2 linked regions of the Salinarimonas sp. genome follow. The protein of the gene in region 2 binds, or shares a complex with, the protein of the main gene of each other region. Links are inferred from orthologs where the notes say so. Each region holds a gene or a part of one and is shown on either strand. Other genes may lie near its edges.

Region 1 (4,390 bases), 2.2 Mb from region 2 along the record:
CACCTTGCCGCGCAGGTTCAAGAGCCCGGCGATCTCGCGCGGGGCCAGCGGCACGGCGGTGAGGGACGAGGCGATGAAGACGTCGTGCACCCGGTCGATGGGCAGGCCGAACATCTGGTCGGCGACCATCACGGTGACGAATTCCTCCATCTCGCCGGAGGCGCGGCCGTCGCGCCCGGTCTCGTTCGAATTGGCGGCGATCATGCGGCTTCTCCCAGGGAACGGGCGTCGGCGGCGCCGGTCTCGGCGAGCGCGGCGACGAGGCCCGAGCGATCGAACTTGGCGACGAATTCCGAGATGCGCAGGCGACGCGCGCGATCGATCGCCTCGGGCGTCACGCCCGAGGAGAGCGCGATCACCGGCACGTCGTGCAGCCGCGCCTGGGCGCGCACCGCCTCGACCAGCGCGAAGCCGTCGCGCCCGGGCATCTCGATGTCGGTGACGATGACGTCGATGCGCTTGTCGGCGGCGAGCACCTGCAGCGCCTCCTCCGTCGAGCCCGCCGTGATCACCTTGAAGCCCGCGGCCTTGAGCACCGGGGTGAGCATGTCGCGGAAGAACGGGCTGTCGTCGACCAGCAGCAGCGTGCGCGAGAGGCTCGCGATCTTCGGCGGCCCGCTCCGCGTCCAGTCCTCGTGCGCGAGCGGCAGGTAGTGGGCGACGTTGACGATCTCGGTGGCGCGCCCGCGCACCACGGCCGAGCCGACGAGGTCGGAGCGGTCGGCCACGAGCTCGATGTCGAGCACGTCGTCGACGATGTCGACGATCTCGTCGACCGCGAGCCCCATCGCCCGCTCGCCGTCGGAGAACACGACGAGAGCCTGGCTGCCCTCGGACTTGATCTGGATCGTCGGGTCGGCGGTGACGAGCGGCATCAGCTTGCCACGGTACTGGATCAGCGGACGCCCGCCGACCCACTCGATCTTGGTCGCGTCGATCTCCTCGAGGCGCGTGACCAGCGAGAGCGGCACCGCCTTGAGGCTCTCGCCGCCGCCGCGGAAGACGAGGAGCGTCACGGTCTCGACGTCGTTCGTCTCCTCCGTCTCGCCCATGTCCTCGAAGCCGAACTGCTGCTCGGCGGTGCCGGAGCCGACCATCTTGGCGACGCCGTTCGGGTCGATGATCAGCACCACGGCGCCGTCGCCGAGGATTGTGTTGCCGGAGAAGAGCGGGATGTGGCGCAGCTTCGTCGACATCGGCTTCACGACGATCTCTTCCGTGTGGAAGACGCCGTCGACGAGGATGCCGAAGCGCTGGCGGCCGACCTGGGAGACGACGACGAAGCCCTCGTCGCCCGGCCCGGCGTCGGCGCTGTCCATGCCGAGAACCTGGCTGGCCGGCACGATCGGCAGCAGCCGGTCGCGCAGGCGCAGCACCGGCGTGCCGTTGATGCGCTCGATCTGGTGGTCGGAGCCCTTCTTGACGCGCACGAGCTCGAGCACCGCCACCTGCGGGATGGCGTAGCGCTGGTCGCCGGCGGCGACGATGAGCGCCGCGACGATGGCGAGCGTCAGCGGGATCTTGATGGTGAAGGTCGTGCCCTTGCCCTGCTCGGACACGATCTCGACCGTGCCGCCGATGAGCTCGATGTTCGTCTTGACGACGTCCATGCCCACGCCGCGGCCGGAGACCGCCGTGACCTGCTTGGCCGTCGAGAAGCCCGGGTGAAAGATGAACTTGGCGATCTGCGCCTCGCTCATCCGCTCGATCTCGGCCTCGCTGCCGAGCCCGCGATCGATCGCCTTCCTGCGGATGGCGTCGAAGTTCAGGCCCTTGCCGTCGTCCGAGATCTCGATCGTGATCGTGCCGCCTTCGTGATAGGCGTTGAGCCGGATCGTGCCGCGCTCGGACTTGCCGGACGCCCGGCGCTCGGCCGGCGTCTCGATGCCGTGATCCGCCGAGTTGCGGATCATGTGGGTCAGCGGGTCCTTGATGACCTCGAGCACCTGGCGGTCGAGCTCGGTGTCGGCGCCCTGCATGACGAGCTCGATCTTCTTGTCGAGCTCGGAGGAGAGGTCGCGGATGATGCGCGGCAGCTTCTGCCAGGCCGTGCCGATCGGCTGCATGCGCGTCTTCATGACGCCTTCCTGCAGCTCCGCGGTGACGTGCGAGAGGCGCTGCAGCGGGACCTTGAAGCCGTTGTCCTCGTGGCGGCGCGCGATCTCGAGCAGCTGGTTGCGGGTGAGCACCAGCTCCGAGACCATCGTCATCAGGTGCTCGAGCGTGTCGACGTTGACGCGGATCGTCTGGACCTTGGTCACGTTGTCGCCCGACCCGGCGCCCTCGGAGGCCTCCTTCTCGGCGGCCTGGCCGTTGCGCGCCGCGGGCTTCGCCTCCGGCGTCGGCTCGGATTTCGCTTCGGCCCTGGCCTCGGCCTTCGGCGCGACGGGCGCGGCCTCGACCTTCGGCTCCGGGGCGGGCGCGGCTGCGGCGACCGGCTCCGGCGCGGGGGGCGGGGCGATGTCGTCGTCGGGGCCGGGCGCCTCGAGGAACGCGCGCTCCAGGTCGTCGAGCGAGACCTCGCCGGGCTTCAGCTCGCGCTCCAGCGCCTGCACGACCAGCGGGGGCTCGGGCTCGGGCTCGGGCGTCGCCGTGGCGGCGGGCGCCTCGGGCGCGGCCTCGGCGGCCGGCGCGGCGGCGTCCTCGGCGAGGAGGGCCGCCTCGTCGGCGGTGGACATCCGCTCGAGCTCGCCGATCAGGTCGACGTCCTCGCCCTCCGGCTCGGCCGCGGTGCGCTCGAGCTCGGCGAGGATCTCCTTGATCCGGTCGAGCGTCGCGAGGATCAGCGTCACGGCGTTGGACGTGACGGGCAGGCCATCGCGGAAGCGGCCCATCAGGGTCTCGGCCGCATGCGCCAGGCTCTCCAGCCGCGGCAGGCCGAGGAACCCGCAGGTCCCCTTGATCGTATGGACCAACCGGAAGATGTTCGAGAGTATCTTCTCGTTGTTGGGGTCCTGCTCGAAGCGAACGAGCTCGACGTCGACCGTATCGAGGTGCTCGCTCGTCTCGGTCAGGAATTCGCGAAGCAGTTCATCCATGGAGATATCTCGATCCACCAGAGGCTGGGCCGGGTTGGATCGAGAGTGCCGCGAAAGTCGTTTAAGTTCCGTTTCCTCTCGCGCCGAGGATCGTCTCTTCCGGACACGTGCGATGCTTAACGGAATTCAACCATTCTACGACGGCTCGGCGGTGATGGTGACCACGTCGCCGTCGAGCGCGAACCCGACCCCCATGCCAGCGGCGCGCGCTACCAATCCGGTATAGTACGCCTGGATCGCGTGAGCGTCGACGACCCCGTCCTCCGCCTCGCCGGCGACGAGGGCGGGAGCGTGGGTGGGCACGCGCGCCGCCTTGCCCTGGGCGCGCACCACGAAACGGGAGGCCTGCTCGTCGCCCTCCACCGTCACCGCGATCGTGCCGCCGCGCGGGATGCCCTGCGCGGCGATGACGACGAGGTTGAGCAGAAGCTTCACGCGGTTCTTCGGCAGGAGCATGCGCCGCGCGTCCCAGGTCAGCTGGGTGCGGTCGTCGTTGAAGAACCCCTTGGCCACCGTCTCGGCATCGCCGAGGTCGATCGCCGCGCCGGCCGAGCCGGCGGCGCCGAAGGCGATGCGGGCGAACTGGAGGCGGGCGGAGGCCTGGCGCGCGCTCTTGCGGATGAGGTCGAGCGCGAACTCCTTCATCTCGGCGTCGCCGCCTTCCTCCTCCATCACCTCGAGGCCGTTCACGATCGCGCCCACGGGGCTGATCACGTCGTGGCAGACGCGCGAGCAGAGCAGAGCGGCGAGATCGAGGGAATCGAGCGAGACCGTGGCCATGGGACCTCCGAGGGGCCTGTACCGGCGGAACCGGCGCGGATGCGATTCGGGCGCAGGAACGCCCACGGTTCTTGGTAGCGGCGTGGCTGCGCCTTGCAAAGATCAAGGCGATGCGCCGCGGCCGCTCGCCGGGTCGACGAGGCTTTCGCGCAACGCTTCCCAGGCGCCCTCGACCGTGGCGAGGGTCTCCGGCGCGCCGGTGAAGCGCGCGCGGCTCGCGGGATCGTGGAAGAGATAGAGCCGCCCTTCGACGACGGCGTAGAGGTCGGACCGGCCCTCGGCGAGGCGCCCCTGCGCGAGCGCGACCGGATCGTTGCCTCCGAGCCGCGGGAGGAAGCGCGCGGGCCCCGCCTCGAAGGCCGCCTGGTTCGCGGCGCTGGCGAAGCGCCAGGCTGCGCCGCGCCAGACGGTCTCGTGCGCGACGGCGCCGGGCTGCGGCCCGCCGGGAAGGAAGTACGTGACGGGGTCGAGGCCGTCGAGGGCGTATCCGGAGAGCGCGTGGAGCGGCACGCGCTCGGTCAGCCCGATGGGCGGCGGCAGAGCGGCGACCAGAGCCTCCCCTTGCGGTTCCG
Region 2 (4,808 bases):
TACGCGTTCCCGTCGACGGCGAAGTCGAGGAGGTTGCCGGTCTGCTGCAGGCCCCCCGCCTGGCGCGAGACGAAGGTCTCGCCGGCCGAGGCGAAGGAGACCGGGTCCTTGCCGGCGCTCGACAGGAGCTGCTCGAAGGTCACCTCGTCGGCGCGGTAGCCGACCGTGTTCATGTTGGCGACGTTGCGGGCGATCGTCTCCATGCGGCGCTCGAGCGCCACCTGGCCGGACAGGGCGACGTAGATGGACGGCTGCATCGGGCTCCCCTCAGCGTCCGATTCGGATGGATTGCAGGCTCATCAAGAGGTCCGAGCCGATCTGGGCGGTGACCGGCTGGCCGATGAGGATCGTGGGCGCGGCGGCGGGCGCCGGCGGGTTCGCGACGTCCCACAGGCTCGCGAAGCGCTCGAGGAACTTGGCCAGCTTCGCCGGATCCTCGAAGTCCGCGAGCTTCAGCCGGTCCTCGATCATCCGCGCCTGCTTGTCGACGTCGGCGCCCTGGATCGCGTCGGGGAGGCCCAACGCCGTGCGCACCACCTGGGCGAGGGCGGGCTCGGCCAGGATCTCGTAGACGTTCTTCAGGTTCGGCGCCTTGCGCTCGAAATAGAGCGCCAGGCGAACGCCCTCGTTCTTGGCGCCCTCGGTCTCCTCCAGCGTCATGCGCACGTACTTGTCGATCGTGCCTTCCTTCACGCGCGAGAACACGGTCGCGGTCTCGCCGTAGCGCTTGAAGTTGAAGGTCTCGACGAAGTCGCGGTAGCGCTTGTCGACGAGCTTCACGGCGAAGGCGTCGCGGGAATCGATCCCCTCCTCCAGCGCCTTCCTCATGAAGCCCTTGGCGTAGGTCATGTCGGAGAGGCCGTGCGCCTTCATGGCGAAGGCGAACAGGCGGTCGTCGCCCAGCAGATCCTCGATCGACGTCACCGTCTCGATGTTCTCCCGGTAATACGCGATCTCGCGCGCCGCCTGCGGCGTCTGCGCCGTGCGCGCGAGCGTGCGCGTCATGTCGCTCGCCACGAGCTTGTAGGACAGAGCCGTCGCCAGCATGCACGCCTCCTCGCCGGGTGCGGGGTCTCGAAGGCGACGATGGCGGGGGAGGCTTGCGCGGGGCTGGAGGGGCGAAGAGACCGGAAAGTGGGTGCGCGATACCACCCTGTCTTTCCGGGACGCGAAGCGGGCCCGGAACCCAGAACCACAGCCGGTCGTCTTGCAGCCCTTGGGCTGCACTGGGAGGCGGGAATGCGCTTGGCGGTGGAGCGAAGAGCGCGCGATGCGCGCTCGAGGACCCGTCTGTGGATCTGGGTCCCGGACTTGCTTCGCAATCCGGGATGACATCCGCGAGTGCGTATTTCCAACGTCGGAGCGAGGGCGGTCAACGTGGCCGAGGCTCTCGCCCCTCACCCTCACCCTCACCCGAACAGCGCGTCGATGTCGTCCTGGCTCACCGCGACGTCGGCGGTCTGGGGGCCGTTGAGGAGGAGGGCTTCCTTGCGGGCCTGCTTGGCCGCGTCCTCGGGGTCGACCTGGCCGGACTGGTCGCGGGCGTTCACCGCCTCGGCGAAGCGCGAGAGGCGCTTCTCCACCTGGCTGAGCTCGTCCACCACCTTGGTGATGCGCTGGCCGGTGATGTCCTGGAAGGAGCAGGCCTCGAAGATCGCCAGCACCTTCTCCTGCACGAAATCGCGGTAGGTCTCGAAATCGTCGTGGGTCGCGCCGAGGATCTCCTCGGCGGCCGCCATGATCGTGTTCGTCGCCGATTGCGTGGCGTTGACCACGTTGCCGAGCTCGTCGTGCGCCACCGGCAGGCGGGCGCGGTAGATCTCGTTGGCGCGCAGCGCGCCGATCTCGCGCTTGATGTTGGTGACGTAGTCCGCCACCGCCTGAAGCTCCCGAACGATGAGGCCGAGATCGATGCCTTCGGGATCGATGTTGTGCCCCCGCGCCTGAGCGCGGGTCTGCCGTGCCGCCGTCGCCGCCATGCTCGCCACCTATTCTGCCGTTCTCGCGTGGCCGGGGCGCCCCGCGCGCGCCTGTCGTTCGCGCGCCGGGCGCTCCTCGTGGATCGGCGGCGTCAGGAGCCGCAGACGGCCTCGATCTTGGACTTGAGGGTCTGCGCGTTGAAGGGCTTGACGATGTAATTGTTCACGCCGGCCTTCTTCGCCGCGATGACGTTTTCCGTCTTCGATTCGGCGGTCACCATGATGAAGGGCGTCACGCGCAGCGTCTCGTCCGAGCGCACGTGGCGCAGCAGCTCGTAGCCCGTCATCGGCTCCATGTTCCAGTCGGAGATCACGAGGCCGTATTTCTTCTGCTTGAGCTTGGCGAGCGCCGCGGTTCCGTCGCTCGCATCGTCGACGTCCTCGAAGCCCAGCTGCTTGAGGAGGTTGCGGATGATGCGGACCATCGTCTGATAATCGTCGACGACGAGAATCGGCATCTTAAGGTCGAGGGCCATGTCCCAAGCTCCGAGTTACGCGACCCGCCGCCTCTCGCGGGCGGCGCTGAAACGGTGATCGAGGCGGCCTCCGCGGAGGGACGCCGATGCTCGCCTTCTACCGCGGCCGGTCTTGAAAAGCGGTTAACCGCGCGCGGCCTCGTGGAGCCGCGTACGACTTAAGTTTTGCGGAACCAAAGTCTCATGGAAGATCGTTGCCCGAGCGCTTTATTGTTGTGGTCCATGGAGAAGGAACCCCCGTCATGGCCGCGAACGCTCTCGCGCAGCGCGAACGGACGTTTCCCGTTCTTTATTTCGAGGACCTGGCGCTCGGCCAGCAGGCCAGCCTGATGCGCACGGTCATGGAGGCCGATCTCGAGCGCTTCGCCGAGATCTCGGGAGACACCAACCCGCTGCACCTGTCCGAGCGCTACGCCCAGGCGACGCGCTTCGGCCAGCGCATCGCCCACGGCATGTTCACGGCGAGCCTGATCTCGGCGATCCTCGGCACGCGCCTGCCGGGGCCGGGCGCCGTCTACCTGTCGCAATCGCTGCAATTCCTCGGGCCCGTGCGCATCGGCGACGTCGTCTCCGCCGTGGTGGAGATCGTCGAGCTCGTGCCCGAGCGCCGGCGCGCCCGCCTTTTCTGCGAGGCGAGCGTCGACAGCCGCCCCGTGCTCGAGGGCGAGGCCTGGGTCGCGGTGCCCTCGCGCAACCGCGCCTGACCGGGGGGAGGCTCCACCTGTCATCCCCTGCGCCGGCGTCGCCGGCTCCGGCCGGGGACGGCACGGAGCGCGAGACGCCTTCGTCCGCCCGGCGCTTGACGCGGCCGCGCGGCTGACGCACTTCCGTGACCATGACCGCCCCGTCCTCGCAGCCCTCCGCCGTCTCGGCCTCCGCCACGCACGTCGCGCCCGCGCCCGACCGGCGTGGCCCCGTCGTCGCCATCGGCAATTTCGACGGCGTCCATCGCGGCCACCAGACGCTGCTGGCCAACGCCCGCGAGCGCGCGACCGCCCGTGGCGTCGCCAGCGCCGTGCTCACCTTCGAGCCGCACCCGCGCGCGTTCTTCCAGCCGGACAGGCCCTTCTTCCGCATCACGCCGCAGGCCGAGAAGACCCGCGTGCTCGAGCGGGTCGGCGTCGAGGCCGTGCACGTGCGCGCCTTCGACGCCGCGCTCGCCGGCATGAGCCCCGACGCCTTCGTCGACGAGCTTCTCGTCGGCGCCCTCGACGCGTCGGGCGTCGTCGTCGGCTACGATTTCCACTTCGGCGCGAAGCGCGCCGGCACGCCCGCCGTGCTGACCGAGCTGTGCGCCGCGCGCGGCATCAGGTGCGACGTGGTGCCGGTCGTCGAGGAGGCGGGCGCGCCGGTTTCCTCCTCGGCCATCCGCACGGCGTTGAGCGACGGCGACATCGCCCGCGCCAACGCGCTTCTCGGCTACCGCTGGTTCGTTCTCGGCGAGGTGCGTCACGGCGACAAGCGCGGGCGCACCCTGGGCTACCCGACGGCGAACATGCGCCTGCCCGAGGGCTGCGGCCTCGCCCACGGAATCTACGCCGTGCGACTGGCGGTCGACGGCATCGTGCGCGACGGAGTCGCGAGCTTCGGGCGCCGGCCGACCTTCGACAACGGCGCGCCCCTGCTCGAGACCTTCGTGTTCGATTTCTCCGGCGACCTCTACGGCAGGACGGTCGGGGTCGAGCTCGCCGGCTTCATCCGCGGCGAGGCGCGATTCGACAGCGCCGAGGCGCTGATCGCGCAGATGGACCGCGACAGCGAGGCCGCCCGGGCGATCCTGGCCGCGCCGGACGCGCTCGCCTCCATGCTCTGAGAAGCCCATCTGCGCTTGCGCCTTCTCGACGCCGCCGATTTCGGCGCGCGTGCATGGTCGCGCGCCGACGGGCGGCGCTGCACGGCCGGCAAAACTTGCCGTCCCCAAAGCCGCGGTTAACCCACCGTTAACCCTAAGGCTCCCAAATCGAGGCGACAGGGAATCTCTCCACCGGCCCCGCGCCCAAACGCCTCGAGCCATGAACGCACACGCACCCATGACCGCCCAGAACGCGATCCGCTTCCGCGGCCGCTCCTTCGTCGCGCTCGTGCTCGCGCCGGAGCTGCCCTTCGACGATTGGCTCTCCCGGCTCGACGCGCTGGCCGAGAAGTCCGCCGGCTTCTTTCTCGGGCGCCCCATCGTGCTCGACCTGAAGGGGCTCTCGGTGAACCGCGACGGGCTGGGCGAGCTCGTCGAGAAGCTCGCCGAGCGCGGCGTGAGCATCATGGGCGTGGAGAACGCCAAGCCCTCGCAGCTCGGCCCCGGCCTGCCGCCGGAGATGCGCGGCGGGCGTCCGGCGAACGACATCGATCCGGTGGC

The links. The genes of interacting proteins can lie anywhere in the genome.
Region 1: the proteins of ABL310_RS17350 (region 2) and ABL310_RS07365 are in contact, whole or in part, in a solved structure (PDB 1A0O), measured with the Escherichia coli proteins. The link is inferred for Salinarimonas sp. from one-to-one orthologs.

Annotation. Positions count from the first base shown.
Region 1 is NZ_CP157794.1:1,571,919-1,576,308, forward strand. What follows is about bases 1-3,413. They hold ABL310_RS07365 (hybrid sensor histidine kinase/response regulator), read right to left. Parts: upstream 3,039-3,413; coding sequence 201-3,038; downstream 1-200. Other genes in these bases: ABL310_RS07360 (chemotaxis protein CheW), read right to left, coding at 1-204; chpT (histidine phosphotransferase ChpT), read right to left, coding at 3,174-3,413. Outside these bases: more of chpT, read right to left, coding at 3,414-3,818; ABL310_RS07375 (YHS domain-containing (seleno)protein), read right to left, coding at 3,921-4,390. UniProt on the Escherichia coli protein: Involved in the transmission of sensory signals from the chemoreceptors to the flagellar motors. CheA is autophosphorylated; it can transfer its phosphate group to either CheB or CheY.
Region 2 is NZ_CP157794.1:3,738,623-3,743,430, reverse strand. What follows is about bases 764-3,615. They hold ABL310_RS17350 (response regulator), read right to left. Parts: upstream 2,456-3,615; coding sequence 2,072-2,455; downstream 764-2,071. Other genes in these bases: ABL310_RS17340 (bifunctional riboflavin kinase/FAD synthetase), read left to right, coding at 3,291-3,615; ABL310_RS17345 (MaoC family dehydratase), read left to right, coding at 2,698-3,159; ABL310_RS17355 (protein phosphatase CheZ), read right to left, coding at 1,410-1,979; ABL310_RS17360 (DUF1217 domain-containing protein), read right to left, coding at 764-1,047. Outside these bases: flagellar basal-body rod protein FlgF, read right to left, coding at 1-257; more of ABL310_RS17360, read right to left, coding at 268-763; more of ABL310_RS17340, read left to right, coding at 3,616-4,268; septum site-determining protein MinC, read left to right, coding at 4,486-4,808. UniProt on the Escherichia coli protein: Involved in the transmission of sensory signals from the chemoreceptors to the flagellar motors.